3 regions of the Mesobacillus boroniphilus genome follow, and region 1 is predicted to be linked to each of the others. Evidence: riboswitches for the same ligand, from Rfam matches in the RefSeq annotation. Region 1 holds a riboswitch; each other region holds the start of a gene.
What was found. A riboswitch is a leader RNA that binds a small molecule or an ion and turns the genes downstream of it on or off. The one in region 1 is predicted to bind cobalamin.
Positions count from the first base shown of each region.

Region 2: linked by a shared signal. The riboswitch ahead of DYI25_RS17845 (acyl-CoA thioesterase) and the one ahead of DYI25_RS21700 (ABC transporter substrate-binding protein) in region 1 are both predicted to bind cobalamin.
Region 3: linked by a shared signal. The riboswitch ahead of DYI25_RS05400 (ABC transporter substrate-binding protein) and the one ahead of DYI25_RS21700 (ABC transporter substrate-binding protein) in region 1 are both predicted to bind cobalamin.

Region 1 is NZ_QTKX01000006.1:19,774-30,731, reverse strand. It holds gene DYI25_RS21720 (MFS transporter) at 1-1,088, shown strand, start outside; gene DYI25_RS21715 (VOC family protein) at 1,704-2,087, opposite strand; gene DYI25_RS21710 (ATP-binding cassette domain-containing protein) at 2,136-3,581, opposite strand; gene DYI25_RS21705 (FecCD family ABC transporter permease) at 3,578-4,639, opposite strand; gene DYI25_RS21700 (ABC transporter substrate-binding protein) at 4,605-5,561, opposite strand; cobalamin riboswitch at 5,693-5,872, opposite strand; gene DYI25_RS21695 (hypothetical protein) at 6,131-6,907, opposite strand; gene DYI25_RS21690 (FtsW/RodA/SpoVE family cell cycle protein) at 7,207-8,394, shown strand; gene DYI25_RS21685 (GNAT family N-acetyltransferase) at 8,391-9,248, shown strand; gene DYI25_RS21680 (sulfite exporter TauE/SafE family protein) at 9,270-10,133, opposite strand; gene DYI25_RS21675 (YqaA family protein) at 10,366-10,944, shown strand.
Region 2 is NZ_QTKX01000003.1:98,874-109,831, forward strand. It holds gene DYI25_RS17825 (M20 family metallopeptidase) at 1-1,039, shown strand, start outside; gene DYI25_RS17830 (YfcC family protein) at 1,070-2,560, shown strand; gene arcC (carbamate kinase) at 2,613-3,575, shown strand; gene DYI25_RS17840 (hypothetical protein) at 3,690-3,857, shown strand; cobalamin riboswitch at 3,940-4,124, shown strand; gene DYI25_RS17845 (acyl-CoA thioesterase) at 4,286-4,795, shown strand; gene DYI25_RS17850 (ribonucleoside-diphosphate reductase subunit alpha) at 4,773-7,004, shown strand; gene DYI25_RS17855 (ribonucleotide-diphosphate reductase subunit beta) at 7,024-8,061, shown strand; gene DYI25_RS17860 (sugar O-acetyltransferase) at 8,207-8,767, shown strand; gene DYI25_RS17865 (flavin monoamine oxidase family protein) at 8,876-9,973, shown strand; gene yfkAB (radical SAM/CxCxxxxC motif protein YfkAB) at 10,214-10,958, opposite strand, start outside.
Region 3 is NZ_QTKX01000001.1:1,062,441-1,073,398, reverse strand. It holds gene cbiB (adenosylcobinamide-phosphate synthase CbiB) at 1-123, opposite strand, end outside; gene DYI25_RS05405 (adenosylcobinamide amidohydrolase) at 120-920, opposite strand; gene DYI25_RS05400 (ABC transporter substrate-binding protein) at 907-1,878, opposite strand; cobalamin riboswitch at 2,050-2,246, opposite strand; gene DYI25_RS05395 (FMN-binding negative transcriptional regulator) at 2,432-3,037, opposite strand; gene DYI25_RS05390 (malonate decarboxylase holo-ACP synthase) at 3,309-3,932, opposite strand; gene mdcD (biotin-independent malonate decarboxylase subunit beta) at 3,923-5,617, opposite strand; gene DYI25_RS05380 (malonate decarboxylase subunit delta) at 5,595-5,906, opposite strand; gene DYI25_RS05375 (triphosphoribosyl-dephospho-CoA synthase) at 5,922-6,842, opposite strand; gene mdcA (malonate decarboxylase subunit alpha) at 6,811-8,457, opposite strand; gene mdcH (malonate decarboxylase subunit epsilon) at 8,492-9,427, opposite strand; gene DYI25_RS05360 (GntR family transcriptional regulator) at 9,446-10,096, opposite strand; gene madL (malonate transporter subunit MadL) at 10,370-10,783, shown strand; gene madM (malonate transporter subunit MadM) at 10,764-10,958, shown strand, end outside.

The DNA of each region.
Region 1 (10,958 bases):
TTGCGACCCTTGCTGCCGGAATCTGTATGTTCTTTGTCGGCCGCTTCGTTGATAAATGGGGACAAAGAAAGATGTCAGTTATCGTCGGTATCGGGCTGGCCTTCGCCAGCTTCTGGAACAGCATGGTCGTCAACACCGCGATGCTGTTCATCGGCTTTTTCCTGATCCGTGTCCTCGGCCAGGGTTCGATGAGCCTGATTCCAAACACACTCGTACCACAGTGGTTCATCACGAAACGCGGGAAGGCAATGAGCCTGATGGCCATTGGCGGGTTTGCCAGTTCAGCGGCGCTTCCTCCACTGAATGCCTGGCTTGTCGCCACTTGGGGCTGGAGCTTCTCATGGAAGGTATGGGGCATCTTGCTTTTGGTGGTCTTTGTTCCACTGGCCTACTTATTGATCAGAAACAAACCGGAGGATATTGGAGAATATCCAGATGGTGTTAAACGCAATTGGACAAATGACCATGCTGATCCAAACAGAACAAGCAAGCACTTTGAAGAGGTGAACTGGACAGTCCAGGAAGCGGTCAAAACACGCGCATACTGGCTTTTGCTTTTTTGCGTCGGGATACCATCACTCGTCAATACCGGACTTACTTTTCACCTAATCTCGATTTTTAAGACAAATGGCATTTCTCCAGGAATTGCCGCACTTGTGTTAAGCTTGATGGCTTTGATCGGTTTTCCGGTCACATTGATCGCTGGGCCTCTTCTCGACCGGGTAAAAGTGCAGTATGTGCTTGCCGGCATTTTTGCAGGGGAAATCATTTTTATCCTCGTGCTGCTGGCAGCTGATCGTACAGCAATCGCGATCATTTTTGGAGTACTGTGGGGAATCAGCGGGGGATTTGAGCGGATTACATTGAACTACGTCTGGCCGAGTTTTTTCGGACGGCAATCGCTTGGCAGTATAAAAGGTTCGGCGATGACCGTAACCGTGCTCGGCTCAGCATTAGGGCCGTTGCCATTTGGGCTTGCCTTTGACCTTTTTGGCGGGTATGAGGAAATTCTGCTGTTTTCGATCATTTTGCCGGTTTTAGGTATAACAGCATCACTACTTGCTAAAAAACCAGTGAAGGAAGGATAGCGCTTAGAGTAAGTACTAGGTAGGCATTGTAAGTTTATTTGCCCTGCTCGTGACCGTCATTCCGATTTCTCACGCATTTCGGGCACATGTTGGTCTTACTTGTGACCGTCATTCCGATTTCCCACGCGTTTCGGGCACATGTTGGTCTTACTTGTGACCGTCATTCCGATTTCCCACGCGTTTCGGGCACATGTTGGTCTTACTTGTGACCGTCATTCCGATTTCCCACGTATTTCGGGCACATGTTGGTCTTACTTGTGACCGTCATTCCGATTTCTCACGCATTTCGGGCACATGTTGGTCTTACTTGTGACCGTCATTCCGATTTCTCACGCATTTCGGGCACATGTTGGTCTTACTTGTGACCGTCATTCCGATTTCTCATGCATTTCGGGCACATGTTGGTCTTACTTGTGACCGTCATTCCGGTTTCCCAGCATTTCGGGCACATGTTGGTCTTACTTGTGACCGTCATTCCGGTTTCTCACGCGATTCGGGCACATATTGGTCTTTTCCAATGACCGAAATTCTATATTCTTTCGCATTATTAGGCAATTCATTTTTCCTCTTCAAATAAAAAAAGTCCTGCAACTTAACAAGCTGCAGGACTTTTTTTCACCCAATCGGAGTACAGATTTCTATGTAGTGCCCATCCGGGTCGGCTGCATAGGCTACGACCTGGCCCCATGGTTTTTCGGTTGGCTCGAGCAGGATTGGAACTCCGGCTGACATCAGTTTCTCCACAGCTCCAGCAACATCCTCTGTTACGAATCCAAGCTCGAAGGTTTGTTCATTCCTGATTCCATCCGGGATCGGGAGCTTTGTAATTTCGCGGCCGCTTTCTCTCGTATTAATCGACAGTACTGTGCTGCCAGTTTCGTACTCGATATAGGTCCCAAATTCATTCCGGAGTTTAAGGCCGAGCAGCTCACCGTAAAAATGCTTTGTTTTTTCCAAATCGGTAACATATAAAATGACATAACCCATTTTTAAATCCATCATCTTCACCTCTTAAACATAAGTTCGAGATGGTTTGTCGAGTTTCCTTCATTTATATCCAAACGCGGGTTTACTTGCTCTGTAATTCAATATCGCTTCCTTTGTGCAAGTATAAATCCCCTCGCTGATCAGCTTCCCGAGCGGTGTTGCAGTGCCTGCATAGGCAATCGCCTCGCCCTGCTGGGTTGCGGCGATGCAGATGCTGTCCGTGGAAATGCCAGCTAACTGTCCAGCATTGCTCATCCCGCTTCCCTCCAGCTCATGCAAGACGCTTATTTTCGCTTCTGCTGCGGTCATTGCGCTCTGGATAAAAGCCTCCTCGGAAATCCTGCCATTAATGAACAGCCATGTATTGATATTCCTCGGGCTGTCCCGATGAGTGTTACCAGCGGAGACAATGATAAAAATCGACATACCGTCTGCCTCAAAAAGCTGGTATGATGCTGTCTCAGCGGGAACAGCTGTCATCATCCCTACCGTCTCGCTTGGCAGGAAGCCATTTTCCTGCAAATACTCAGCCATTTCCACCTTATGATCGCTGCAATCATACTCCATTGGTACAACCCGGTGTACGAACGAACTGTGCCAGCCGATCCCGGCACCTGTGATTCCGGATGACATCGTCCTCAATTTTACCGGTGACTGCAAGACGATCCTGTCTTGCCCTACATCGAGAAATCTGGCGTCAATTTTAAAATCAGCATCATGACTGCTGTCCGCTTCGGGAACCAGCAGCAATTGAGGCTTGGCGATTTCCGGATGCGGATGGTTTTTAATCTGGGTTTTATAGACTCTTTTAATTCTTTCTTCCTTTAAAACCTCCACAGGAGTGTCGATAATCAAAACTTCACCGTTTTCCATCAACAGCAGCCTGTCACAATATAATGAAGCCAGGTTCAAATCATGAAAAATAGAGACGATTGTCAGTTCCTCTTCTGCCGCCCACTTTTTCAACAGATCAAGCAGTTCTTTTTGGAAACTTAGGTCGAGATGGTTCGTCGGCTCATCAAGCAGGAGGACCCTCGGCTGCTGTGCCAGTGCCTGCGCGAGAAAGACCCTCTGTTTTTCACCGCCTGACAGTTCAACGATTGATTTTTCCTGGAGGTGTGTAACGCCTGTCTGCTCCATCACCTTCTGGACTATCCGCTCATCCTCACCTCGCCAGCTATTGAACCAGCCCTTCTGGTGTGCATAACGCCCAAGCGAAACCGTTTCTTTTACGGTATAAGGAAAAGCCTGGTCCGAATGCTGAGGAAGGACTGCCATCAGCCGGGCAAGCTGCTTTGGCGAATATAGGTCCAACGGACGGCAGTCGAGGTCGATGGAACCCTGCGAGAAATCCAGAGCCCCGCTGATCATTTTTAACAACGTGGTCTTCCCGCTGCCATTCGGGCCAAGGATTCCAAACAACTCCCCTTTGCCAACCTCAAAATTGATGCCTTTCAGGACTTCGCCGCCTGCATATCCTCCTGTCAAATCGTTTACTTTGATCATCGGCCAGCACTTCTTTCCCTGCGATTTCTCATTAAAATTAGCGCAAAAACCGGAGCTCCGATTAATGCTGTGATCACGCCGATCGGCAGTTCTGAAGGCGCGATGATTGTCCGTGATATTAGGTCTGCCAGAATCAGGAAGCCGCTGCCGATCAACACCGATAGCGGCAATAAATGACGATGGTCCGGACCCCAGAGGATCCTTGTCAGGTGAGGAATGACGAGACCAACAAAGCCGATTGTCCCTGATACCGCAACAGCTGAGCCTGTTAAAAGAGATCCGGACAATAAAATCAGCAGCTTGCGGCGCTCTACATTGACACCAAGGTGCTGTGCCCGTTCCTCGCCGAAGGACATTGCATTCAGCTCTCTTGTATTGGCAAGCAAAATTACCAAACCAATAATAAAGAAAGGAAAGATAATTTTAATGTACTCCCAGCCGCGCATCGACACGCTGCCAAGCAGCCAGCCGATGATTTGCCGCAGTTCTTCCCCGGATAAGGCGATCATTAGTGAAATGAACGATCCAAGAAATGAACTTAAAATAATTCCAGTCAATATAATCGTCTCAACCCTAAGCAGCCTGTCGACTCTCCGGGCAAAAAAGAGAACAAACAACACGGTTGCGAATGCGAACAGAATGCTCAGCACGGGCAAGGTGAATGCCCCAACTAGCGGCAATGAGATTCCGAAAAACAACGTGACGACCGCACCGATGGAGGCGCCTGAAGAAATCCCAAGTGTATACGGGTCTGCCAGCGGGTTGCGGAGCAATCCCTGGAATGCCGCACCGGCAATTGCCAGGGACGCGCCAACAAGTCCCGCCAGCAACACGCGCGGCAGCCTGATATCCAAAACAATGCTTTCATGCATCGGATCGATTCCCTGTCCCTGAAAGCGGAAAATCTCAGTACCAATGATTTCAATAATAGCGGGTACAGGGATCGAAACCGTTCCGATTGATATGCCCAGCAGCATCGAAATGATCAAAAAAGCTGCCGCAATCAAATATGCTATTCCTTTATTATTTAAAAACGTCCGGGTAAATGGTTTTGGCAAGCTCCTCTGCTCCTTCAGCGAGTCTTGGGCCTGAGCGGGTTACGAGGTCGGAGTGGACATCATATACCTGCTGGTCCTTGACCGCTTTGACATTATTCCAGCCCTGTCTTGCAAGCACCTGTTCAATTGGCTTTTCTGTATAATAACCATAGGTTGTCACAACGACATCAGGATTACGCTCGACGATTGCTTCTGGGTCGACCTTTGCCCATCCATCCATATCACCAGCAGCATTTTTCGCACCAATCAATTCAAGCATTTCATTGATAAAAGTATTTTTGCCGGCTGTATAGATTTCCGGTGCCGGGGATACTTCTACAAACACCGTTTTCTGCTCTTCAGGTTTAATCGCTTCAGCTTGCTTTTTCAGTTCTGCAAAACTATTTTTCATATTCTTTACAAGTTCAGCCGCCTTTTCCGGCTCACCAATTGCCTGGCCAATCATCTCGATTGATTCATACACCTTTTCAAACGACTGCGCATCGTTCACAACGACAACATTAATTCCCGCATCCTTCAACTGCTGAAGGCCTGCCTTTGCAGTATCCGCAGTAGACTCGTGGGCAAGGACAAGGTCCGGATTCAGCGAGATCATTTTCTCAATATTGAATTCCATTCCGCCGATTTTTTCCTTTGACATGGCTTCCTCTGGATAGTTGTCGAAATCCGTGACACCGACAATTGCTTCTCCGTTCTCGAGTGCATAGACAATTTCCGTGTTGCTCGGAATCAGGGAAATAATCTTTTCGGGCTTTTCTTCGATGACAACTTCTTCATCAAGCGCATCTTTTACAGTGACCGGGAAACCCGACTTTTGTTCCTGCGCGGTTTTTTCGCCATCATTCTTTTCAAGCTGTGCTTCAGTACTGCAGCCAACCAGGATCATTGCAGCCGCAATAATCAACAATAATAATTTTTTCATTTGCTTTTCCTCCAATTTTTTCGATAAATAAAAAACATCTCCACCTGAAGGGGAGATGTCCGAGTAAGCAAATGTTCTTTATCATCATAAAAGACATAGAGCCTGTCGGCACCTCCCTATCCTCGTAGGTTTGCTGGTGCAATGTACAGGCAGGTCTCCTGGCTCATGGTCAATGCTCGCTGCGCCTTCCCATACATTTGTACAGTGGCCGTTGCAGCTTGCTCCCATTTACAGTGGCGGGACCGCGTTGGATTTTCACCAACTTCCCTATTAAGTCTTTTTTAAAAGACACCCGTTCATTTCGATATGTATTTTTCCGCTAAATTCAATTATACACGATTTGCCAAAAATTGCTCCAAAGTTTTTGCTTTTTCGACTTTATTGGGGGCTCTTTTCTCATACTTTGTTGCTATTGACTACAAAATAGGATTGTATTACCTAAGTTTCTTTACAAAATTAACGCTTATTATGAGAAAAGAGCTTGCAAACTTAGTACCGACTTACAAAATGACTTTTATCACGTTAAAATCGGCTTTAGGATTTTAACAACAATCTTTACGAAAACAGCTTTATTTGGCAAGCAGACTCCATTCTTTCACCTTTTTATCAAAGACAAGCCTGCCATCCGGATTGCTGCGGCTTGCTTCTTTATATTCATCATGCATGTCATCCATGTTGGCAAAGTCCCCGATGATCCAGATTGGAATTTCAATTCTGTTGCGGTTTTGCTGGATGTTTTTCAACGAAAAAACCGCTCCTTCCTTCAACGCCAGTGTCAATGACTTCAGAATTTCCTTGCTGACGGCTGGATAGGACTTCTTTTTCCTGATCCCCAGCAGTGTTTTTTCAGGCTTCATTTCCCCGAGCTTGCCAGAAAGAACAGTCCCGAGCATCCGGAAAAAATCATTGAAGTTGCGGTAATATATTTTGTTAAACCACCCATCCTCATGAGAAAGGTAAACAAAACGATTATTGAGCTGGTTGTAGAATGGCAGCTTCAAATGGTGCTTGATGTGCCCGAGATAAAGGATCTCGGCAATCTCCTGTGCCGAAAGCACATTAAGTGCTTCCACTTCCTCAAAATCAATCCAGCAAAAATCTCCGTATGCATGGACATTGGCGGCGACCAACTTTTCAACTCCGTCTTCAGGTACATACTCAAATAGGGTATGTCTGTTGAATTCACCATCCTCATATTGATGCTTCAACAGCAGCAAATGGTTAAGTGAATCAGACAATGACCTTGCGAACTCATGGAATTCCATGCCATGCGAGAGCACGTATTGGTCCCGCTCGTTCAGATGGACATATAGTAAATCCCTGCTATAAGGATGGTTCTTTTTCAAAGGGCAAAACCTCCCGGAAAAATTCTCAGCTGCAAAGTTGCCAGCGACATTCTGAATCCGTACAAATAACGCTCCTTTCATTCTAACAAAAACCAGTGAAAATATCTTATTCTGACTCTTCAAAACCACAATTATTATCGGTCTTACCCGGCATAAGAATCCCTATCCACAAAGAAACTATTCCACCTTTTCATTCGTCTATTTTTTATACAGGAAAATGTTCCCTAAGTAGGGATTGTAAGGATAATTCAACTCTGCTAGCATAAAATTGTAAAAACGATTCGGACAGGGTGTAGCAAATGGAAAAGCATATTAAAAAATTTGATAGGTTTGATTGGACATTGACGCTCCTTTTATTGTTGTTTTTTCTGACAAGCTGCTTCGCGATATACAGCGCCCAGAGAACAGGCCAATATGTTGGACAGAACTTTTTATACAAGCAAATCTTTTGGTATGTCGTTGGGTCGGGGATCATTGGAGTTGTGATGATGTTCGACAGCGAACAGTACCGCAAGCTCAGCTGGTATTTGTACGGTTTTGGAGTCTTCCTGCTCGTCTTCCTGTTTTTCGCTCCTGCCAGCATAGCTGAGGAAAGGAATGGCGCCAAAAGCTGGTTTTTCATCGAGCCATTCGGTTCCATCCAGCCTTCGGAATTCATGAAAGTCTTTCTGATTCTTGCCCTTAGCAGCACGATCTATGCCCACCATAAAAAACATACAATAAAGTCACTTCAAACTGACTTCCTGCTTTTCATTAAGCTTGGCTTCATAACCGCATTGCCACTTGGAATGATTATGCTGCAGCCTGACCTGGGAACCTCTCTCGTCGTGCTGGCGATTTTCACCGGAATCATCCTTGTTTCAGGTATCACCTGGAAAATCATCCTTCCGCTCTACGGCGGAGGTGCGGCACTTGGAACCGGTATATTGTATCTCGTCATCTGGAAGCCGGAAATCCTTAAAGAATACTTGGGTGTAAAAACATATCAGTTCGGGCGTATTTATGCGTGGCTTGACCCTGATAGCTACCCCGAATATGGATACCATCTATTAAAATCGCTCAGTGCAATAGGTTCCGGAATGCTGACTGGAAAAGGCTTGAACGGCAGCGAAGTCTATATACCCGAAAGCCATACTGACTTCATTTTCAGTGTAATTGGCGAAGAATTTGGCTTTGTAGGCGGCAGCTTCGTCATCAGCCTGTACTTCCTGTTAATCTACCATTTAACTAAAACCGCACTGGATACGAATGACCCTTTTAATACCTATATCAGTGCCGGCGTCATCAGCATGATTACCTTCCACGTCTTCCAGAATATCGGGATGACGATCCAGCTGCTGCCGATTACCGGGATCCCGCTGCCATTCATCAGCTACGGCGGCAGCTCGCTTATGGGCAATATGCTCGCGATGGGGTTGATTTACGGAATCAGGTTCCATCATAAAACCTATATGTTTGCATCGAAAGACAGGAGTTTTGATATATGAAGCTAGTAAGCCATTACCATGGAAATGAAACTTTGAGAAAAAGCTTCATGCAGCTGGCCTTTGATATTTTCGGAATTGATTTTGAAAGCTGGCATGAACTTGGATATTGGGGAGAGCGATACATTCCGTTCTCCTATGCAGATGGCGACCGGATCGTAGCTAATGTATCGGTCAACGAGCTCGATTTTATTATTGAAGGAAAAAGCTTTAAAGCCCTGCAGATTGGCACCGTCATGACCCATCTTGAATACCGGAACAAGGGCCTGTCAGCAAGTCTGATGAACCATGTTTTGGATATGTACGAAGGAAAGTATGATTTTATGTACTTGTTCGCGAATGCCAGTGTGCTCGACTTTTATCCGAAGTTCGGTTTTGAAGAATTGGAGGAGTATCAATATTCCACAAGGATATCTGCTGGCCAGGGCGGATTTGATTTGAGGAAACTTAAGTTGGCAGATGACCTGCACCTTATTGAAAAAATAGTGTACGGGAGAGTACCGATTTCAAAAACCTTTTCGACCAATAATTCGTTCGGGATTACAATGTACCATATCCTGAATATTTTCACCGACCATCTCTACTATCATGCAGAAGAAGACGCAGTCGTTATTTTTACGAAGGAAAACGGGGCAGTCCAGCTGTACGATATAATCAGCACTGCGCCTGTCAATATAAAGAACATAATTGATTGCCTTGGAGACATAGATAAAATCGAATTCCACTTCACACCAGATGACAGTAACCTCCAATATCAGTGCGTTCCGTTTAAAAGAGATGGAGCATTATTTGTAAAAAAGGGAGCCGGACTGGAGTTTCCTCGTTTTGTGAAGCACCCTTTCTTATCAGAGGCTTAAATAGAAAAAAGGCTGAGATGCTCAGCCTTTTTTCAATATCCTGTTTGTCTTTATTTTTAGGATTGATCTCGCGAAGAAATACAGTATAAAAATGCCCATGATCCAGAGTCCCGTTTTATTCAGGTCAAACAACTTTAGCAAGGCCCCTGCCAGCGTCGCAAGATAAAGCAGGCCAAGCATGGCGTTCATTTCCTTATTTTCAAAATAACCAGTCATTCTCGCGCCGAATTGGGAGCCGACAAGCGTACCAGCAACCAGCATCAGACCAATGAAGTAATCGATATCCGTATTGACCGCATAGGAGATGAACCCTGCTGAAACGATCAGCAGTACAGCAAATAAACTTGTGCCGACTGCCTTTTTCGGATTGAAGCCTAGCGATGTAATGATAAGCGGAACGATGATGAACCCGCCGCCCACCCCTAGCGTTGCCGAGACAAAGCCACCAACAAAACCAACGGCCAATAGCTTTGGCATTGAAAAAGAAGTTGGGGCAGGATTATTGTCTTCTGTCTTTTTGCCCTGGCGAATCATTTTTACCGCAAAATAAAACAGCAGTATAATATAGAGGAATGGAATGACGACTTCATCCAAGCCCCGCGCTTCAAGAGCATACACAAGCGGCCTTGCCAGCTGCGTCGCAACAATACCGCTTGCCCCCATGATCACCCCCTCTTTCCAGAGGATATTTTTCAGGCGGATATGCGCTGTAATACCCGAAATGGATGTACCCATTGTGAAAAACAAACTTGTCGTGATTGCCTCAAGCGGCGAAAAGCCTATTAACAGTAAAATAGGCGTAAGGATAAAGCCGCCGCCCACCCCGAAAAATCCAGACAGGACACTGATCAAGCCGCCCAGCAGCAAATAAAGTATGTATTCCATAGACAACTCCCTCTTTTAAAACCGTTCTTTAATTAGATTACCACTTTTAACCTACATTTACAGAATGGGTGACCTTTCTTTAACATATGGCTACCGATAAAAGTAACCATGAAATTCCGCAGTTAATCTCCCATTACTGAAATAGTTGGCTCTAGCTGAATTAATAATGGTATACTTCTTATTAGGCTGAATTGGCCTCTACTATAATTTAATTCAAAGGAGATACTGCTTCATGTCTGAATGGATCCACGCGATTGAAGAATGGCTGCTTGAATTTGGTTCTTGGGGATTATTCTTCGTGTCTTTCCTGGAATCTTCCTTTTTCCCGATTCCTCCCGATGTTTTGATGATCCCAATGGGTATTGCCAATCCTGACAAAGCACTCTGGTATGCCTTCATCACAACAGCAGGTTCTGTACTCGGTGCCTTGCTAGGCTGGTATATCGGTAAAAAAGTCGGCCGTCCAATCCTCCGATATTTTATAAAGGAAGAGAAAATTGTCCTGGTCGAACGCTATTTCGAAAAATACGGTGCAATGGCCATCCTGATTGCCGGCTTTACACCTATCCCATATAAAGTCTTCACGATTTTTTCCGGAATCTCCAACGTCAAGATTCCGACGCTCATTATCTGGTCAATCATAGGCCGCGGCTTGCGCTTCTTCCTTGAAGCAGCCATCATCGTCGCACTAGGCGACAAAGCCATGCCATTCATCGAAGAAAACTTCGCGATGCTGACAATCGTCCTTGGAGTCGTCGTCATTGCTGGGTATTTGATTTATGCATATTTAAAGAGATCGAAAAAAGCATAACAAGAAAAAACCGG
Region 2 (10,958 bases), on a different contig from region 1:
TGAACCCGTTATCCAGGATGAGAAGATATATGGAAGAGGAACCCAGGATGATAAAGGTCCGACGATTGCTTCCATTTTTGCCGTAAAGGCATTGATGAACCTGGGAATTCCATTTCATAAGCGTGTCCGATTAATCTTCGGGACAGATGAGGAAACGCTTTGGAGATGTATGAATCGTTATTGTGAGCTCGAAGAAATCCCGAGCATGGGATTCACTCCGGACTCCACCTTCCCGCTTGTCTATGCTGAAAAGGGACTTCTTCAGCTTCATTTGGAAGGAAAAAACGACACTAGCCTAAGACTGACAGCAGGTAATGCTTTTAATGCGGTGCCGGACCATGCAAGCTATCGAGGAGAGAACCGAGCAGAACTGAAAGCAGCCCTTAAGGAATTGGACTTTGCATATGAAGCAGACTCCGAAACCGTAACGGTCAACGGAAAATCGGTCCATGCTCAGGTAACGGAAAAAGGAATCAATGCGATCAATCGGCTATTGATTGCATTGAAGAGTATTGGCTATACGTCAAAAACCATTGAATTCGTCAGTGAGGTAGTGAATGAAGATCCATTTGGAAAAAGGATTTTTGGAGAATGCGAAGATGAAGAGTCAGGCAAGCTGAAATTTAATGTCGGAAAGATTGAGATGAATGAAGAGATAGAGAGACTTTCAATCGATATTCGAATTCCAGTTAAGTCTGATAAAGAAGAGATTGTACACCTATTGTCTGAGAAGGCAAGGGAATATGGTCTGGAGTACAAAGAGTTTGATTATTTGAGATCAATCTATATTCCAAAAGACCATTTTTTAATCGAAACACTGATGAATGAGTATCAGGAGGTTACGAAAGATACCGTTTCACAGCCTATTTCATCAGGAGGAGCAACCTATGCCAGGGCAATGAATAACACCGTTGCGTTCGGGGCTGTATTCCCTCATCAGTCGAAAACTGAACATCAGCCGAATGAATATATCGAACTGGAGGCCATTTTTACAGCAATGATCATATATGCAAAAGCGATTTACAGGTTAACTCGCTAGATATGTATTTCAATCATTGGAGGTATTGGTATGAAAAAGTTCAAAATGCCTACAGCGTATACATTATTATTTTTGATTATCGTCGTCATAGCCGCTTTAACCTGGGTCATTCCAGGCGGGCATTACGATACAAAGGTAGATGAAGATACTGGAAGGGAGCTGCCGATAGCAGGCACGTATCAGAAGCTTGCTGAAGATGAACAAACCCCTCAAGGCCTTTGGGAGGTATTGAATGCTCCAATCAACGGTTTCTTTGATGCAAAGGATATTGCCCTTTTTGTACTAGTTATCGGTGGGTTCCTTGGCGTTGTCATGAAGACAGGGGCTATAGATGCCGGGATTGCGAGAGTCATCCGGAAACTGAAGGGCAGGGAGCAATGGCTAATTCCAATTCTAATGATATTGTTCGCAATTGGCGGATCGACTTATGGAATGGCTGAGGAAACAATCGCCTTCTATCCGATCCTCATTCCAGTCCTGATTGCAGCTGGTTATGATTCATTGACAGCGGTATCGATTATTGCGATTGGAGCCGGTATCGGCTGTCTTGGCTCAACTGTCAATCCATTTGCGACCGGTATTGCTTCAGGATTTGCGGGTATTTCGATAGGTGACGGCATTGTTCTCCGACTGATTATCCTTGCAGTCACTTTAATCGTGGGCATTCTTTTCGTCATGCGTTATGCAAAGAAAGTGAAGGATGACCCATCCAAATCCTTGATTGCCGAATTCAAAGAAGAAAATGAGAAGCATTTTCTATCCCAAAAAACAGGAGAATTAGAATTCACTGGACGCCATAAAGCGGTATTATCCGTTTTCGCCTTGACCTTTGTTGTGATGATCCTTGGTGTCATTCCCTGGGCTTATAAATTCAATATTTCAATCTTTGAAGATATGACAAACGCTTTAGCAAGTATTCCGGTCATCGGTAAGTTCCTTGGTGGTATGATGCCACTGGGTGATTGGTGGTTTGGCGAGCTGACCATGCTGTTCTTGACTTCGTCCATCATCATTGCATTCATTTACAGGATGGAGGAAGAGGAATTCACAAGTACTTTTGTCAATGGAGCAAGAGATCTCCTGGGTGTTGCTTTGATCATCGCTATTTCCAGAGGGATTACCGTTGTAATGGATGCTGGCGGAATGACAGCTACCGTCCTCCATTGGGGAGAAGGATTCCTAAGCGATATGGGATCGGTTGTATTTACAAACCTTGCTTTCTTATTCTATCTTCCGCTTTCTTTCCTGGTACCTTCAACATCTGGTTTAGCAACATTGTCAATGCCGATTATGGCTCCACTCGCTGATTTTGCGGGAGTGAGCAGGCATTTAGTCATTACCGCTTACCAGAGTGCCTCAGGGGTAGTGAACCTGCTTACTCCTACCAGTGCGGTTATCATGGGTGCCCTGGCGATTGCGAGAATACCTTATACAACCTATTTAAAACATGTCTGGAAATTAGTCGTTGTTCTTTCAGTAATTGTCATGATCATCTTAAGCATTGCGACAATGCTGAATTAATCGTATTGGCTTTTTATGAAATCCTACAAACACAGATAAAGAGGCGATTAGTATGAAAAAACAAAAGGTTGTGATCGCGCTAGGAGGAAATGCGATCCAGTCAGGAGATGCATCGGCTGAGGCTCAGCAGCTAGCGCTTGAAAATACCGCAAGACAGCTGGTCGGTTTTATTGAAAAAGGGATTGACATCATTATTTCTCATGGCAATGGTCCTCAAGTGGGAAATATACTGCTTCAGCAAAAAGCAGCACATTCAGATAAGAATCCTCAAATGCCCCTTGATACTTGCGGTGCAATGAGCCAGGGAATGATTGGTTATTGGATGCAAAATGCGATGGATAAAGTACTGAAGGAACGAGGGATTGAAAAGAATATCGCTACAATTGTCACTCGTGTCGTCGTTGATCAGAAGGATCCAGCATTTAAAAATCCAACAAAGCCAATCGGCCCTTTTTATAGTGAGGAAGAAGCGAAGAGATTGATGGAAGAAACGGGAGCAAAATTTAAGGAGGATGCAGGAAGAGGATGGAGAAGAGTAGTACCTTCACCACTTCCTGTTAGCATCAAGGAGCATTCTGTTATACAATCTCTTGTCGATGAAGGAAATATTGTGATATCTGTAGGGGGAGGCGGAATTCCGGTCATAGAGACAGAGAATGGTGTGAAAGGGATTGAAGCGGTCATTGATAAAGATTTTGCTTCGCAAAAGCTGGCAGAACTAGTAAATGCGGATGCCCTGATCATTCTAACAGCTGTTGATCATGTATATGTCGACTTCAATAAGCCAACCCAACGCAAGCTAGGAGAAATCAGCATCGGAGAACTATCATCCTATAGTCAATCAGGCCACTTCGCAGCAGGAAGCATGCTTCCAAAAGTTCAAGCAGCGATACAATTCGCACAATCAAATCCAGAGAGGAAAACAATCATCACTTCACTTGACTTTGCTTTTGAGGCAATGGAAGGAAAAGCTGGAACCGTCATTTCGATGCAAGGGGAAAAAATTCTTTCCTAGCAGGTGGATGCATAGGGACGTATCCCATATCCATCAAGTTAAGCAAATAAATATCACTTTATTGGAAAATAGCCTTTCCTTTCTTTAAATCCAAAGAAAGGTGGGCTTTTTTGTATGGTCGAACTAACATTTGAAGACGAATTCAAGCTGTTGTCTGATGAACTAGGTCGTATCTTCTCTTCCAAGTTTCTTGATGAACTGGCTAAGAATCATAAAATTAAGCAACGGAAAGGAGAAGTGGGATATGGCGTATGTCCCCATGCACCCATGGATGAAAAATAGTTGAAAAAGCCAGGAAGATGATTTACTATCAATTCATAACACGATATATTGTGTTGGATAAGTAGTTTTATAACTAAATATTGAAATTACCGATAAGTATGGTGTCTGAACAAGACTTAATAGGGAATCTGGTGAGAATCCAGAACTGTTCCCGCAACTGTAAGTGCTGACGAAATAAGGAAGAACCACTGTCTAAAAAATAGATGGGAAGGCCTTAAATTAGGGTGAAGCACAAGTCAGGAGACCTGCCATATTTATTCGTGTTATCTTCTTCGGGAATTGGGAAGGTATTACGTGGATAAATTGATAGACTCATGCTTTTTTGCTGCTTTATATGAGCTGTTAATCGATCAACGTTACTTAAACCCATCTTTCGAGATGGGTTTTTCTCATTTTTCAGGGAGCATTTTGCACTTAGGGGGTTAACAATGGAAAGATTATCATCAAATGTATCGAGGACATTTCAGAACCGGCTGGTTTTGCCTCCGGATACAAACCATCTTGGAACCATTTTTGGCGGAACGGTACTTTCGTATATTGATGAAATTGCCGCTATAGCGGCAATGAAACATAGCAGAAAGGCTGTCGTCACCGCCTCGATTGACTCGGTGAATTTTTTGTCTTCCGCAATAGTAGGCGATATTTTAACACTCGAAGCGGTGGTCATTTCAACAGGCAGAACGTCAATGGAAGTGTTCGTGAAAGTGGAAAGTGAAAACTTGAAAACTAGCAGGAAAACGTTGACTACCACCTCGATTCTTACCATGGTTGCAAAGGATGACAATGGTAAACCGGTACCCGTCGCAAGGGTGATTCCAGAGAATGATGAAGAACAGGAGATGTTCAACACTGCCGATATGAGAAGGCAGAGGAGGCTGGAAATGAGAAAAAGTAACCAAGATGGAGGAATGTTCAATGAGTATCCAAGTAAAGGATGAAAATGTAGCCAAACTTGTCGCAGAAATAGAGCGGTCGTTCCCTAAACTAGACTTTCAACGGTTCAAAGAAAAGGTGGATCATGCCCTTGAAGTGAAGAAAATGACAGACAGCCAGATCGAAAACATGCTGATTTTATCCGCCGTTGAACGAATCAGCCGGAATGAGCCTGAATGGACATATGTGGCTGCGAGGTTTTATCTAAAGAAATTATACAAGCTTAGCGCAAACTATAGAAATACAAGATTAGAGTCTGGTTACGGATCGTTCTATGAACTTATCAATAGATTAATTGGTATTGGGATTTATGACAGTAAAGTCTTAACATCCTACTCCCGTGAAGAAATAGATTACCTGGAAAAAGTCATTGATCCCGAGAGAGACAAGCTGTTTACATATATCGGTCTTTTAACCATGGCGGAAAGGTATCTGGCGCGAACACAAAATGGTGATTTTGCCGAACTGCCACAAGAACGGTTCATGCTGATCGCCATGACACTGCTGGCTAAAGAACCGAAAGAAAAACGGCTTGAACTAGTTAAGGAGGCATACTGGGCAATTTCAAATCTTTATATGACAGTGGCCACTCCGACACTCTCGAATGCCGGCAAAAGCTATGGCCAATTATCGAGCTGCTTTATCGATACAGTTGCGGACGATTTAAGGAGTATTTACGACTCGAATACAGATATATCGACCTTGAGTAAAAATGGCGGCGGCATTGGTGTTTATCTTGGTAAAATCAGAAGCCGCGGCAGTGATATCAAGGGCTTTAAAGGGGTCAGTTCCGGAGTCATCCCGTGGATGAAACAGCTGAATAACACCGCGGTTTCAGTTGATCAATTAGGCCAGCGTCAGGGTGCAATTGCTGTGTATCTCGATGTCTGGCATAAAGATATCTTCCCGTTTCTGGATGCAAAACTGAACAATGGAGACGAGCGCCAGAGGACGCATGATTTGTTTTCGGGTATTTGCATCCCCGATTTATTTATGGAACAAGTAGAAAAGCGAGGGGACTGGTATCTGTTCGATCCTCATGAAGTAAGGAAGGTCATGGGATTTTCCCTTGAAGATTATTTCGATGAGGAGAAGGGGGCAGGCTCCTTCCGTGACAAATATTGGGCCTGCGTCTACCATCCTAGTTTGTCACATGAAGTGGTACCTGCCATTGAAATCTTTAAATCGATCATGGTCTCTCAGCTTGAAACCGGCACACCTTACATGTTTTACAGGGATCAGGTTAACAGACTTAATGCCAATCACCACAAAGGGATGATTTACTGCAGTAATCTCTGCACGGAAATCACACAGAATATGAGCCCTACCCTCCTTGAAGAGGAAACAGTGAAGGACGGAAAGATTTTAATCTATAAAAAGCCGGGTGACTTTGTCGTCTGTAATTTATCCTCGATTTCTTTAGCGAAAAGTGTGATGGATGATGTATTGGAGAGAGTCATTAATATCCAGGTTAGATTACTGGATAATGTCATAGATATCAATGAAATCCCGGTCCTGCAGGCGCAAATAACCAACAAAAACTACAGGGGAATCGGACTGGGAACATTCGGCTGGCATCATCTGCTGGCTCTTAAAGGAATCAAATGGGAAAGCGAAGAAGCTGTCGAGTATTGTGATGCTCTCTATGAAAATATCGCCTATTTAACAATCAATGCAAGCCTTGGGCTGGCGGTAGAAAAAGGGGCATACCCTTATTTCGAAGGCTCAGATTGGTCGACTGGACAGTTTTTCGAAAAGAGACAGTACACTGGCGAAAGATGGGGGAACTTGGCTGTGGAAGTAAAGCAGTATGGAATCAGGAACGGCTACCTGATGGCAGTGGCACCCAACTCATCAACCTCCATCCTTGCAGGTTCGACAGCAAGCATTGACCCGATTTTCAGGCTTGAATACTCCGAGGAGAAAAAAGATTACAAGATTCCGGTGACCGCACCGGATTTATCAGCTGAAACCATGTGGTTCTATAAGACAGCCTACAGCCTTGACCAGCACTGGAGCATCAGGCAAAATGCACGCCGTCAGCGCCATATCGACCAATCCATCTCGTTTAATTTTTACGTGACAAACACGATTAAGGCAAAAGCACTGCTGGAGCTGCATATGGATGCCTGGAAGTCCGGTTTAAAAACGACTTACTATGTCCGATCCACATCTAGCAGTGAGTTTGACGAATGTGAAAGCTGCCATAGTTAAGAGGAAAGGAAAGAAAACCATGACCCAATTGAAGAAAAGAACTCTTGTAGACGTTGAAGCTCCAAATGCTTCGACTGGAATTATTAATGGCCGTAACTCAAACATATTAAATTGGGATGATGTTCGCTTCCCCTGGGCGTATCCAAAATATAAGAGAATGCTGGGAAATTTCTGGACCCCTTTTGAAATCAATATGTCCAAGGATATTAAGCAATTTTCGAGGCTTTCCGAAAAAGAAAAGGATGCCTTTTTAAAAATCATTGGGCTGTTGGCACTCCTTGACAGCATTCAGACGGACTACGCCAGTAAAGTTGCCGATTATCTAACTGACTCCAGTTTAAATGCTTTGATGATCATTTTGGCGCAGCAGGAAGTAATCCATAATCATTCTTACAGCTATGTGCTGTCAAGCATCGTTCCCAAATCAAAGCAGGAGGAAGTGTTTGATTATTGGAGGACAGAACCAATCCTGCGCAAGCGAAATGAATTTATTACGGACGGCTATAAAGGTTTCGCGGAAAACCCAAGCATCGAAAATCTATTGCATTCCATTGTCTATGATGTCATCCTTGAAGGCCTGTTTTTCTACTCGGGCTTCGCCTTTTTTTATAACCTTGCGCGGAATCAGAAAATGGTTGGCACCAGTACGATGATTAACTACATCAACCGTGACGAACAGCTGCATGTAGGATTATTTGAAAAGATCTTCAAAGAGATTCTAAGTGAAAATCCCGAGCACAACACAGAATCATTGAGGGGATTTGGTACCGCAGCCTTCAAGGAAGCTGCACAGTTAGAGATTGAGTGGGCTAATTATATAATCGGCAACGAGATCGACGGTTTGCTCATGTCAGACGTGGAAGCCTATATAAAGTTCATGGCTAACAAACGAGCAGAACAATTAGGCTTCAATGCGCCTTTCGAAGGACATCGGACCAATCCGTTAAGGTGGATTATCGCCTATCAAGAAGTAGACCTTGGCAAGACAGATTTCTTTGAGCAAAAATCAAGACAGTACACCAAGACATCCGATGAAAACGGATTTGATGAACTATAAAACTCCCGGCAAATTCCTTTTATAAGTTCCGCTAATATTGATAGTATGGGAGCATAGGGACGTACCCTTTGCTTCAATTGGCAGCGGCAGTCATGAATTAGTGCACAGGACGTTGCCATTCATAACCGAAAGTAGGTCAACAAAAATGAAAACGGAAAAAGAGAAGATGTTGGCTGGAGAAATGTATAATCCTGCTGACCCAGTATTAGTAAAGGAACGCGAGGAAGCTAGACGAAAAGTTAGGATATATAATCAAACATTGGAAACCGAAGGAGAAAAACGGACAAAGTTATTAAAGGAATTACTCGGCTCAACTGGAGAAACCGTGGTTATGGAGCCGAATATCCGCTTTGATTACGGTTATAACATACATGTAGGAGAGAACTTTTTTGCCAATTTTGATTGCACCATCCTGGATGTTTGTGAAGTCCGATTTGGCGACAATTGCATGCTTGCACCTGGCGTGCAAATCTATACAGCAACACATCCACTTGATCCAACTGAACGGAATTCAGGAAGGGAATATGCCAAACCGATCACATTTGGAGATAATGTATGGATTGGCGGAAGTGCAATCATTAATCCAGGAGTAACAGTAGGAGACAATGTCGTAATCGCATCAGGGGCAGTCGTGACGAAAGATGTGCCGGATAACGTTGTCGTTGGGGGCAATCCGGCTAGAGTCATTAAACAGATTGAACTTTAAGCAGGTAAGCCTGGCTTGATTTTGGACAAGGATCCCGATAGAGCGAGAGAAATGTCAGGACAAGGTCTTGCGCTGGTAACGAAGTGTTAATGAATGGAGGAAACCAGAATGAAAGAACAGGTTGTGATTGTCGGGGCTGGCCTATCAGGTTTGCGTGCTGCCTCTTTGCTGCAATCAAAAGGCATAAGCTGCAGGGTCCTGGAGGCGCGCAGCCGGCTTGGGGGCAGGGTTTTGAGCATGGCAGCCAAAGACAGGCCGGAGCTTGGCCAGTTTGATTTGGGCCCGACCTGGTTCTGGCCTAATCACGAGTCTGCCATCACCAAATTGGTAAAAGACCTTGGATTGCCCACCATTGAACAGCATATCTCAGGATCAATGCTTTTTGAGCAATCGCAAACTGGGCAGGCACAGCGTCATGTTCTCCCAAAAGGTGCAGTCGAGAGGTCGGTGCGGCTGGCCGGCGGTATGCAGTCCCTTATTGATGCCATCGCATCCTCACTTCCGTCTGGCACAGTCGAACTGAATACCCGGGTTAATGCAATCCAACTGGAGGAGGCAGACGGAGTCACAATAGAAGCTGAACAGTGTGATGGAATAAAGAGAAGCTTTCGGGGTGCAGCTGTAATCCTGGCATTGCCGCCGCGAATACTGGCAGAAAGGATCGCTTTTGAACCGCGACTCCCCGATGGACTAATAGCAAGCCTTAAAGACAAGCCGACGTGGATGGCGGGACAAGCGAAAGCGATTGCGATTTATGATCGGCCATTCTGGAGGGATGCTGGTCTCTCCGGCCAGATCACCAGCTGGGCCGGGCCCTTGCAAGAAATTCATGATGCTTCACCTGATACAGGATATGGCGCACTTTTTGGTTTTTTCGGGCTTCCGGCAAATATGCGTCAAGAAATTGGTGAGGAGCATATTCTGCGACTGGTCACTGACCAATTGACAAGGCTTTTTGGCCCGCCAGCTGGAAAACCCATTGCTCTCCTTTACAAAGATTGGGCGAGCGATCCAGAAACAGCTGTGGAGGAAGATGCACTGCCGTTGACCAGCTTCCCAGACTATGGCCTGCCGGCAGGGAAGAGTTCTTGGGAAAAGAGGGTTATTTTTGCGGCTACAGAAACAGCGCCTGGACATGGCGGGCATCTGGAAGGAGCACTTCAAGCAGCGGAGCGAGCGGCATCTGAAGTAATGAAAGTTTTATGATATGAAAAGAAAGGCCTGGTCCTAAAAAGTGGATCAGGCCTTTTACTAATGGCTCTTTTCGTAAACTTTGTTGCTTTCTCTTTTAAAAGTAAAAATCGGATTCTGGATTTTTACGACTTTTTAAGCATTTGCAGTCAAGGAGCAGGAAGAAAAGAGCCTGAGACCAGTCACAATACGGCAAATAGGGTTATATACGCAAAGCAATAATCAATGCGAAAGCAGCCTTACTTCTCCCCATTGTTACCTGGAAACGTTATGTCGCAGCTTGCTAAAGTCGGACTCTTGATAGTAACTGTTTTTTACGAGAATATTCGGACCGAGGCAGGAAACAGCCGGGCAGTGACAGCTTAGCTGCTTAGCGATTTCGGATTTCTGCCACTTTTGATAGGCATCTTCAAGACTGGTGTTTTGAATATTGCCAAGCGGCGGAGTATCGCCGAAATCGGTGACGATGATATCGCCGTTGAAAATATTCACATTGAGGCGCGAACGACCATCCGGGTCATTCCTGACGGTCACATTTTTGCTGTTGTAAAGACGTTTTAGCAGGTCCAGATCCTCCTGCTTATTGCTGCATGCATAGAAAGGCAGCGTTCCGAACAGCATCCAGACATTTTCGTCACGGATGTCGAGCAGGTGGTGGATGGCTTTGCGAATTTCTTCGAGTGTCAATGATTCGAGGCTGCTTGCGAAATCGCTAGGGTACATTGGGTGCACCTCGTGTCTCTGGCAATGCATTTCATCGACGATTTGCCTGTGAATCTTTTCAAGATACGGCAAAGTTCGCTTGTTCAGCATCGTTTCTGCCGACACCATGACGCCGGCTTTCACGAGTTCTCTGCTGTTTTCTATCATTCTTGTAAAATATTTTTCGCGCTGCTGGTAGTCAGGCTTCTTTTCCATCATCGCGAATCCGCCCTCGACGAAATCATCGACAGTGCCCCAGTTGTGTGAGATATGAAGTACATCCAAATACGGGATAATC
Region 3 (10,958 bases), on a different contig from region 1:
CCTGTCTAACTTGAAGATTAGTGTTCCCATCCATTTCACCGGATGCGGCCAGTCTGGCGGATCACCAACAAACCAATCAAGGATGACAGCAAGTGTCACGGCGATAAGATGGTTCAGAATCATATCTTCACCCTTTTCTTGCTGTTCCTGATTGCTTCTGCTGTACATTCATGCACTCCCTTGCCTATGATCCTCCCCAGAGGAGTAATCGTGCCGGCGTAATCCAGCTTTTGCCCGCAGTGGGTGGATGCAATCAGAATGCTGTCCGTGGAAGTACCTGTGGCCACCGTTCCTGACAAGCGGTCCCTGATTTCCAAATCATGCAGGGTCTTTGTCTTCGCTTCAGTAGCCGTCATAATACTCTGGATGAAAGCTTCCTCGGTCAGTTCCCCGCTGATGAAAATCCATATATTAATGGTTCCTGGTGACATGTCATCTGAATAATACTCGCTGCTTTTTGAGGCGTCCACCGCATTTCCGGTACCTGCCGTAACAACAATAAAGACTGAGAACCCTTCTTCCTGATATTGCTTATAACATACATCCTCCAGCATCACGGCAGTCATCATCCCAACCGTTTCACCAGGCTCGAATCCCTGTCCCTTCAGATAATGGATCATTTCTTTCCGGTGGTCACTGCAATCATAACCCTTGTCCACATGCCGGTTCACGAAGGTCCTGTACCAGCCGGTTCCCGCTCCGACAACTCCCGAAGACATCGTTTTTAATGGAATAGGAGAATTCAGGACAACGAAATCTCCCGTCATTTTGAGATGGCTTTCTCCTATTTCCACTTGTTCTGCATCGTCTGAGCAAGCTGCAGGAACTCTTCTCATTTCCTGTGCGGCTACCTTGGAATGAATCTGTTTTTGAATGCTTGTCTGCAAGTTATGAGAGTTCACCTTATTATTTAAAAACATCCGGGTAAACCGCTTTTGCAAGCTCTTCTACTCCTTCTGTCAGCCTCGGGCCAGTTCGCGTCACCTTGTCTGAATGAACATCGACTACGCGGTTTTCCTTGACCGCCGTAATCTTGTCCCAGCCTTCACGGCTTGTTACATTTTTCACCGGCTCAGGTGTATAATAACCGTGCGTCGTGATAATTACCTCAGGATTTCTTTTAATAATGGCCTCTGAATCCAGCTTAGGCCATCCCTCTTCTGTAACAGTGTTTTCCGCATTAATGATCTGCAGCATTTCGTCAATGAAGGTATTCTTGCCAGCTGCATAAACTTCAGGCGCAGGCGATACTTCAACAAATACTGATTTTCTGTCTTCCTCTTTTATTTCCTGTGCTTTTGTTTTGATCTCTTCAATTTTTTTCTTCATGTCCGCTATCATAACATCGGCTTTTTCCTTTTGACCTGACGCTGTACCAATCATGCTGATTGATTCATATACTTCATCGAAAGTTGTCGCGTCATTAACGACAAGCACAGTAATTCCTGTATCTTTAAGCTGCTGAAGTCCAGCTTCAGACGAATGCGCACTAGAAGCATGGGCAAGAACCAAATCAGGCTTTAAAGAAATGATTTTCTCGAGATTGAACTCCATGCCGCCAATCTTCTCTTTCTCGGCCACTTCTTCAGGGAAATTATCAAATTCAGAAACTCCGACAATCTGTTCATCCAGACCCAATCCGTAGGCAATTTCCGTATTGCTTGGAATCAGGGAAACGATTTTTTCTGGTTTCGATTCAATGGTCACTTCCTGCCCTGTTCCATCCTTAATGGTGACAGGGAATTTCGCTTCTGCCTGCTGGGCCGTCTCAGTTTTCTTTGTCTCCTCCGCGTTTGACTGGTCAGCATTGCTGCCGCAACCAGCCAAAGCACCAATCGTTAACAATAAAGCAAATAAAAATGCATTCAACTTCTTCATTTGTCATTCCTCCGAATTATCTTTTTAAGGTTTGTACTCAAATTCTTTGCACAACAAAAAACATGTCTATGAAACTAAAAAAACACCTCCATTTTACCCATGGAGATGTTTGTGCCGGTTCTTCCTATAAAAAGCCAGAATCGTTCCCAAACACCTCCTATCCTCGTAGGTTGTGGCGCGAAGAATCAGGCAGGTCTCCTGGCTTCTGGTCATTGCTATCAAGCGCCTTCCCATACAAAAAGTACAGTGGCATCAAGCTTGAAGCTCCCAGTTACAGTGGCGGGACCGCGTTGGAATTTCACCAACTTCCCTATTAAGTCTCTAAACTACTAACTCGTTTAGAAGACACCAAATTCTTTATGTATTAAATTTTCCGCTGAATCCAATTATACACAATTACTGTCGATAGAAGTAATAATTTGTATAAATTAGCTAAAATTTAATTCCTTAAGTACAATTTTGTGATTTTTTCATTTTCTAGAAAGCTTTGAAAAAAACAGACAGGGTACAGTTTATAGCTACTGTCTGTTTTAATTTTCCACTCAGCAGATTTTTAGCGATTTTTCTTCATTAGGGTCGCTACTTCTAAATGATCTTGACCTGCAATTTTTTCTAGATTTTGAATAATTATCTCTTGCCTTTCCAGTGAATGATTTTGACTTAGTTTAGCCTTTGCCTCAATTTTAGTAATGGCTATTTTAAACGCAACAATGCCCTTACTCAATCCTTCAATATAGTCGGTGTCTACCTTTTTCAAATTGTAAGGACTATCTGGCTTTTCATATTTAGTGACCATCTCATCCAAGGAATCAAATAGTACCTTTTCATCTTCAATTATGTCCACTTTCCCGTATACATGGACGGACACATAATTCCACGTAGGCACCGCATTAGTTGTTTCATACCAAGAAGGTGAAATATAACAGTGAGGACCCTGGAAAACCACAAGAGCCAATTGATTCCCAATATCCTTCCACTGCCCATTAGCCCTGGCAAAATGGCCATATAAAGCATTTTCATCTTTCTTTAGAATCAGCGGCAAATGAGTTGCATAAGGTTCTCCCATATGTGTCGAGTATAGAGTTACAAAACTATACTTTTCAATAAACTCATATATCTGTTCCATATCATCGATTTTAAAATGTTTGGGTATATACATAAATCTTCTCACCTTCAAAGGATTAGATGACCATATATTTTTATCACACATATATATGCAGAAAAACCAGGAGGTATCCCCTATACTCTCCCAAACTCATCATTAAAAAAGAAAGCACTAAATCATTCACCGTTAGTAAAAATTCGACATGAACATCGCTTACCTTTCATTATTACAGCAAATTATTTCTCCATTCTTTATTAGAAAAGAAAAAAGCGCAAGGTACGTTATATACTCCCCCTGCGCTTCTAAAGTAAATTTTTCTATAAAATTAAAATTTTTTAACTTCCTCATTCCAAGGATTTCTGGTTAATTTCGGTCCAATTTTTGTTTTTAAAAGGAAGGAACCTGAATCCCTAGTATACTCCTTTAAAGAAAAACCGCCAGCTGGTGTTTCAACTTGGACATCGATTCTTACATTACTTCTTTCCAGCCTTTCAACCATAGCGACAGCATCTGCTATTGGAAGTGGTTGGTGTGCCCGGATTATAAGGTCTAAGTCACTTTCGGATGTGACTGTTACCACACCGCTGGCAAGCTCGAATCCAACGCTGCCCCCCGGTCCCCAGGAGATCTCGTAATTTCGAAAAATAGATGCTGCCATGTCTAGAGCTGAGAAAACATCAGCCTGCTTATCCTCCCACATTTTCTTTGATGTGAGTTGTTCTGGTTTAATTTGCCGAATCACTTTTCTTTCTTCAAGGAATGCGCCAAATCTTTGATTTCTATTTCTCCCTCTTATCCCAACGGCTACCTGTCCCTCTGGTGCATGGACACGGCGAACCACGACAAATGGAGTATTTTCAAGTGAATGGACCGCCCATTCCGGAATCTCTGTATGGCTTATTAAATCCTTTTTATCGATCTCCAGCAAGTCATGTGTTTCTAGTTCCATTGCTCAGCCAGCTTCTCTCTCACCAATATGGAGGCTTCCCTTCCGCCTTGTCTGGCAAAAGCAGAAGTAAGTCTGCTGCTTAAATCTCTCTGTTTGTTTTCTATGTCCTCAATAGCTTCTGTTAACTTACTGAAAACCCTTAAAATGTCTTCTTCTGCTGGTTCATCGGCATTTACTCCATCCAGCAGACTATGAAGAGCACCGAGTTTTTCAAAGGAACGTATGTCATAAGCCATCGCAGGTACCTTTTTTGTTGCTTCTTCAAGCTCCTCAATCGTTCGCATCGTGATCCGGGCTGCTGATTGCTTTGACATCACATGAACATTGACACCCTCGTCATCTAGAGCAATCAGCCTGTTTGCCTGCAATCCATGTGATAGAAAAGCGCCTGATATTGCCTTTCCAGGAATGAATGCAATGACGGGATGCCCTGCTAATCTTGCTGTTGCATAAGCATCGACGGCTGCTGCACATGCCTGGTGGATTCCTAACAGTTCTTCTCTGTATCCATATGCCTGGCTTGGCACATCGACAACAGCGATTATTGCCCTCTTCTCTTTAAACCGATCTTCTTCGATCACTTCACGTATATGCTTTGCAAGCATCCATCCTTGTTCAATACCAAATTCACCAGACCTTGCTCTTGGAAAGCGGCTCGTTTCATCGGGTACTATTGCCAGGAAGCGCGCAGCCCGATTTCCGATAACCGAATCAGCACAAAGCACTGATGGTATTTCCCCGATGTTCTCAGCACCTGCAGTTAACTGCTTAAACCATTTATGTCCTCTTGATAATTGTCCATGGACTGGACTTTCATCATAGCAAGGAACCTTTAACTTCTGAATCGCCCCTTCTGACTGATTCCAAAGCTGTCGTGCATTTTCAGGTGTTAAAGTTTCAGTGGTATTAACAGCTTCTAAGAAGGAGAGATATCGATCAACCTGTGCACTTTTTGGTGTATCATCCTTGCCCAGTGAGATAGCTTGGATGATAGATTGCTGGATGCTCTTGATATCATCCTCAACAAGGTAATCAGCAAAACCGGCTGCTTCCCTCTGCTTGCCGCCTATAGTATTCCAGATCAGCTGGCGGTCCATCGAGTCAAATTCCTCTATTCCTGCTTCCTGCTCGATTACTTCCGGCCCATTTAATCCTAATCGAGCTTCACGGGTCATGATGATCTTGCTGCACAATCCAGCTGTTATTGACATGCCGCCAAAGGCTCCGATTTTTCCGGGAATGATTCCAATCACAGGAACATATTCCCTTAGTGCAACAATAGCCGCACCAATTTCAGCTATAGACAGTAATCCATAGTTTGCTTCCTGAAGCCTGACTCCGCCAGTGTCAAATATTAATACTGGATATAAGCTATTCCCCGATTTATTTTCCTCCAATGCAAGCTCAAGTGCTCCTGCAATCTTAGCCCCTGAGACTTCACCAATTCCACCGCCCTGAAATTTCCCTTCTATTGAAATTACAAGCAAAGAATGATTGTTCAATTCTCCACGGGCAATGATAACGCCATCATCACTTTGCGGTACAATGCCCTGGGGTTCCAGGTGGGGAGACTCAATTCCGGAAAATGGATCAAGCAGTTCTCTAAAAGTATTGGGAGTCAATAACAGACGGGCCCGTTCACGACCTCCACATTCAGTGAAGCTATTTTTTAATGTATCCAGCATCATGAGCCACCTCCAAAGCTTGTGCCAATCTCAATGAGACGACCCCAGGAGTTGCACCGAAATCGTTGATCAAGATGCTTGCCGAAACGTCATTCTGGGCAAAAAACCTCTCCAGGACCCTCTTCCATGTTTCGTTAAAACCTGTAGTCCCTGTCCTTACAGTCACCTCAGCAAACCCGCGATCAGATGGATCTATAACGATTTCAAGATCACCTGAACCGACGACACCAATATGTGCCTGAGTCTGAAGGAATTTTGATGCAGGATATTTAAAATTTAATTTTTCCATGTGCCAGTCCTCCGTTTAATAATTTAAAAGCAGTTGCTGCTTTTGAGTCATTTGAGTCCTGCTTTGTTGAAAAAAATCAAGGAATAGTGCTGCAGCAAGCAAGTCTGCACTACCGCCCGGGGAAGCATTGTACTTGCGCATGGATTGGTCAAGCCTTCCTAAAAGCTTCCACCCTTGCTTAGTCGATACGCCGCCAGAAGCCAGGATTTCCGCGGCAAGACTCTTAGTACAGCTCAGCGCCTCAGCGCCTCCGCGATGTAAAATGCACGTATCATCAACACTCGCCATCAGTGCGACCAGAGCGTTTATCCTGCAATGATTCTCCTCGATACCTCTGTTTCTCGAGGTAAACAGCTCGGGCAATGCGACTTTGATTAAATGAGGAAAACCCTGCTGGGCCTCACCCTTTGCACCATTTACCCCGTATCTATCCTTCGCGCGCTTCCCATTTGTCATCTGTTCAGTCAGATTCCTGTCTGAAAAGCGGGCAAGCTCTCCCGCAGTGAAAGCGATCTTGTTGAGCGAAGAACCGTCAGGATTCATTGCTATACTCGAGACAAGCAGGCCAAGTGCCCATATTGCCCCTTTATGCGTGTTGATGCCTCCTGTAGCCTCTAACATTTCAAATTCTCCCCGACGTCCGATTGCAGCAATTTCTTCCCGAAGTTCCTGTGAGAGATCATGTTTAAAGCTTGCCTCTGCAATCCCCCTGAAGGTTGGCTCCAAGGCTTCTGCTGATTGAATCATCGTTTTAAATGTCATATCAGAATGTGAGCCGGAATTATCTTTATCGACAAGTCCTGGTTTAGGAGTTAGCTCAGCTTCTTCTATAAGCGATTTGACAGCCAAGTTTGCAAGATGCAGACTGAATTCCTGTTTCTCCAAAAACATTCCTGAGTCTCTCTTACCAGCTTCTGAATTTAGCAGGTGGCTCATACAATCCCTCCGACCATTCCACAAGCTCTTCAACATTTTTTGCGGCAAGCAAGGATCGCGTTGCATCCGTTCTTCTGATTCCCAGATCTTCAGGCAGGGCAACCAATCCTTCTCTTCTTAACTTGTCTGTTTTTTTAGGATTATGTTCAAGGCCAATCGGGGTGACACCCGCAATTGCCGCAATTGCCTGGCGTCGCTCCTCCATACTGCTTGCTTTATATAAGTAGGCAATTCCTTCCTCTGTGACAATATGAGTGACATCTTCTCCATAAATCATCACAGGTGCAGTTGCCAGTGCTGCGTCTTTCTTCACATTCACAGCGTCCAATGACTCAACAAACACTGGTTTGTTGCCGTTCTGGAATGTCTCAACTACCTGGACAACCAGTTTTCTCCCTCGTGCCAGTGGATCATCGCTCGTCATCATGTCGAGCCACGCTTGGGAGGAATGGCGTCTTCCGCCTGGATCATGTCCCATATTTGGCGCGCCTCCGAAGCCTGCAAGCCTACCGCTCGTTACGGTCGAAGAATTTCCCGCACCATCTATTTGCAGACTGGAGCCGACAAACAGATCGACGGCATATTGTCCGGCTAACTGGCATAAAGTCCGATTTGAACGCAAGCTTCCGTCATGTCCTGTGAAAAACACATCTCTCCTTGCCGCAACATACTTTTCCATTCCGACTTCCCCGCCAAAGCAATGTACGCTCTCTACCCACCCGCTCTCAATCGCAGGGATTAGCGTTGGATGGGGATTTAATGTCCAGTGTTTGCAGATTTTACCCTTTAGTCCAAGGGATTCACCATACGTCGGTAAAAGAAGTTCAATTGCAGCCGTATTATAGCCAATTCCGTGATTAAGCGATTGCACTTGATGCTTTTCATAAATACCGCGGATCACCATCATTGCCTGGAGTATTTGAATATCCGAAATATGTCTCGGGTCCCTGGTGAAAAGTGGCTCAAGCTGGTACGGCTTGTCGGCTACGACGACAAAGTCGACCCAGGAACCAGGTATATCGACACGTGGCAGTTCATCAACCAGTTCATTGACCTGGGCAATGACGATCCCATCACGGAAGGCTGTTGCTTCCACGAGTGTCGGAGTTTCCTCAGTATTCGGACCGGTGTATAAATTCCCCGATGCGTCAGCCTTATCCGCCGCAACCAATGCAACCGAGGGAATCAAGTCGACAAACAGCCTCCCATACAGCTCAACGTACGTATGAATTTCTCCCATGGTAAGTTTTCCATCTTCAAGCATCTGGGCAATTCTAAGGCTCTGGGGGCCTGCATATGAAAAATCCACTTTTTTTGCAATACCCGACTCAAACAAATCCAAATGCTCCGGCCGGGAGATACTCGACATAATCATATGTAAATCGTGCACTTTTTGAGGACTTACCATGGCAAGGGCAGTTGATAGGAAGGAAGCCTGCTTTTGATTGTTTCCCTCCAGGACGACTCGGTCACCAGGCATGATTAATTGTTCCAGAGCCTCGACGATTTTGTCTGTCGGAATGATTCGGCTGGATGTAATATTTTTCAAGTTTTCGATCCTTTTTTCTTTCGCTTCTAATCGAGTTTTCCATGAACGTTGTTTAATAGCCTGCATTGTTGCAACCCCTTTCATTTTTCGATTAATAAATCTAAGACTGTATGGAAGTGTAACGTTTACCTAAAAACAAACAATTTTTAAATCCATTTTCTTCAACTGAAACTGAACGTGCACCAGGCAATGCTCTTTTTGCTAAAGTTGTAAGAACATTCCCTGGAGGCATTTCAATAAATAGCCGTGTTCCAAATTCGCAAAGGATGGTGGAAATATCATGCCATTTCACTGGATGAGATACATTGAATGCCAGATCGTCCCTTATTTGTTCAGCAGATCTTAGAAGCCTGGCCGTCCGGTTGCATGCATAGGGAACCTCCGGGGAATGCATATGAATTCCTGAAAGTTCTTCTTCCAGGGCATGCGAAACAGTTTCGAGAATGGGACAATGTGATGGAATGCTGACATTAAGCAGTTCAGCTGTTCTGGCGCCTTTTTTCCTTGCCTGATCAATGACCCTGTTTATTCCCTCCAGCGAACCGGAAACGGTTATTTGATCTGAAGCATTAATATTCGCAGCATAAACAGGATCCTTTTCAGTAAAACAAGAAGCTGTAATCTCTTTTACAGTTCGCGCATCAGTTCCTGTCACTACTCCCATTCCGTAACCGGATGGAAAAGCCTGCTCCATTAACCGGCCTCTTAGCCTGACTAGTTTGAGCGCATCTGCAAATTCAATGGTCTTGCTGGTGACAGCGGCACTAAACGCGCCAACAGAATGGCCGGCCACTATATCAGGTCTGACACCCTCGGATTCAAATGCTCTTGCAACAGCAACCGAGGCGATAAGAAGAGAAAGCTGAACAGCTACAGTCGATTCAAGGGATTCCTTTGAATCCAGGCAATCGATTTCTCCGTCCAGGATTTCCCTTGCTTCATTCAACACCTGTTGAACCGCGGGGTGTTTCGGAAGTGTATGCAGCATCCACGGCTTTTGCGAACCTTGGCCGGGAAATAAGTATGCTATTTTCATATTTCTCACCCCATTAGCCTATTTACCTAGTTTTTTCTGCATGCTGATAATAACATCCTGGTTATGGCGAGCCAGAAGGTCTGCGGCATCGGAAATTTTTTCGTCATGCAACAGTTCGACCAACATTTCGTGCTCTCTTATTGATTTTTCGATGTTTCCTTGATTTGTGAATGAGATACTCTGGATTCTTAGGAGCGGCCAGCCCAATCGGGTATACATTGTTTTAATCGTTTCACTTTTGCTCATTTCCACAAGTGTCATATGGAAAGTGTGATTCAAATGAGTGTACTGATGGATTTCTGTGCTGGTTTTCATTTGTTCGAGAAGTGCAGACATTTTTTGAATGCCTTCTTCTTCTATCCCGTTTCTCCTGATCCGTTCGATTGCCATTGATTCAAGCATATTGCGGACTTCAAGGAGATCATAAATCTCATTCTCGGTGTATTCCTTGACTACTGCCCCTTTTCGTGGAATCCTTTCCACAAGCCCCTCAATTGATAAAAGGTAGATTGCCTCCCTTACAGGAGCCCTGCTAGTTCCATATTCTTCTGCATAAATATGTTCTACCAGTTTTTCTCCAGGTCCCAGCTCTCCTTTTATGATTTGCTCTGTAATATGTTCAGCGATGTGATTTGATAAGGCGTTCTGATTAATTTTTGATGAATTCATGACACTGTCTCCTTCTTTAAAAAAATTTGGTCGACTGTCGATTTTAATTATAGCGTCTCATTTTCAACAATTCAATATTTTAAGAAAATTTAAAAAACTATTTGACTTTGCTTTTCAGGCGATTTATTATGAGTTCTAAGAATACAGTCGACTGTAGATTCCAGTTTTTGCAAGCGCTTTCTTATTAGTTAACACTCCATCTTAGTCTAGACCCCAGGTTTTTTCTGTCTGTTTCCTTAGTCTCTGGTTAAAAAATTGAAAAGGGGATATGTTATGGTCATTTTTGGAGTCGCTTTGCTTGCCATCTGCTTTTTATCAGGAGTATTTTTCGGAGATCTTCTAGGTCTGATCCTTGGGATAGACTCCAATGTCGGCGGTGTTGGCTTTGCCATGCTGTTTCTTATTCTCCTGGTTGAGTATCTAAAAAAGAAAGACAAATTAAACAAGCAAACCCAGGAGGGCGTTGCATTTTGGAGCGGCATGTACATTCCGATAGTCATTGCTATGTCCGCCCAGCAGAATGTGGCTGGGGCTCTCGATGGCGGAATACTTGCCATTATCGCAGGTGTTGCAGCTGTTGTGATCAGTTGGGCAGTTGTTCCCCTTTTAAGCAAAGGCGGTTCTGTAAATGAGAGTATTGAAGGCAGCATTATAGGGGGTGATCAGAGTGTTGGAAATAGCAGGTAATCTATTTGCGAAAAATGGCTTGATTCTTGCATTTGCGATTGTAGGTTTAACAATGTATATCTCTTATTTTCTCTCTGATAAATTGACGAAAGGCCGTATACATGGTTCGGCAATTGCTATTGCCCTTGGCCTATTGCTCGCTTATGTAGGCGGAATTGTTTCAGGAGGAGAAAAA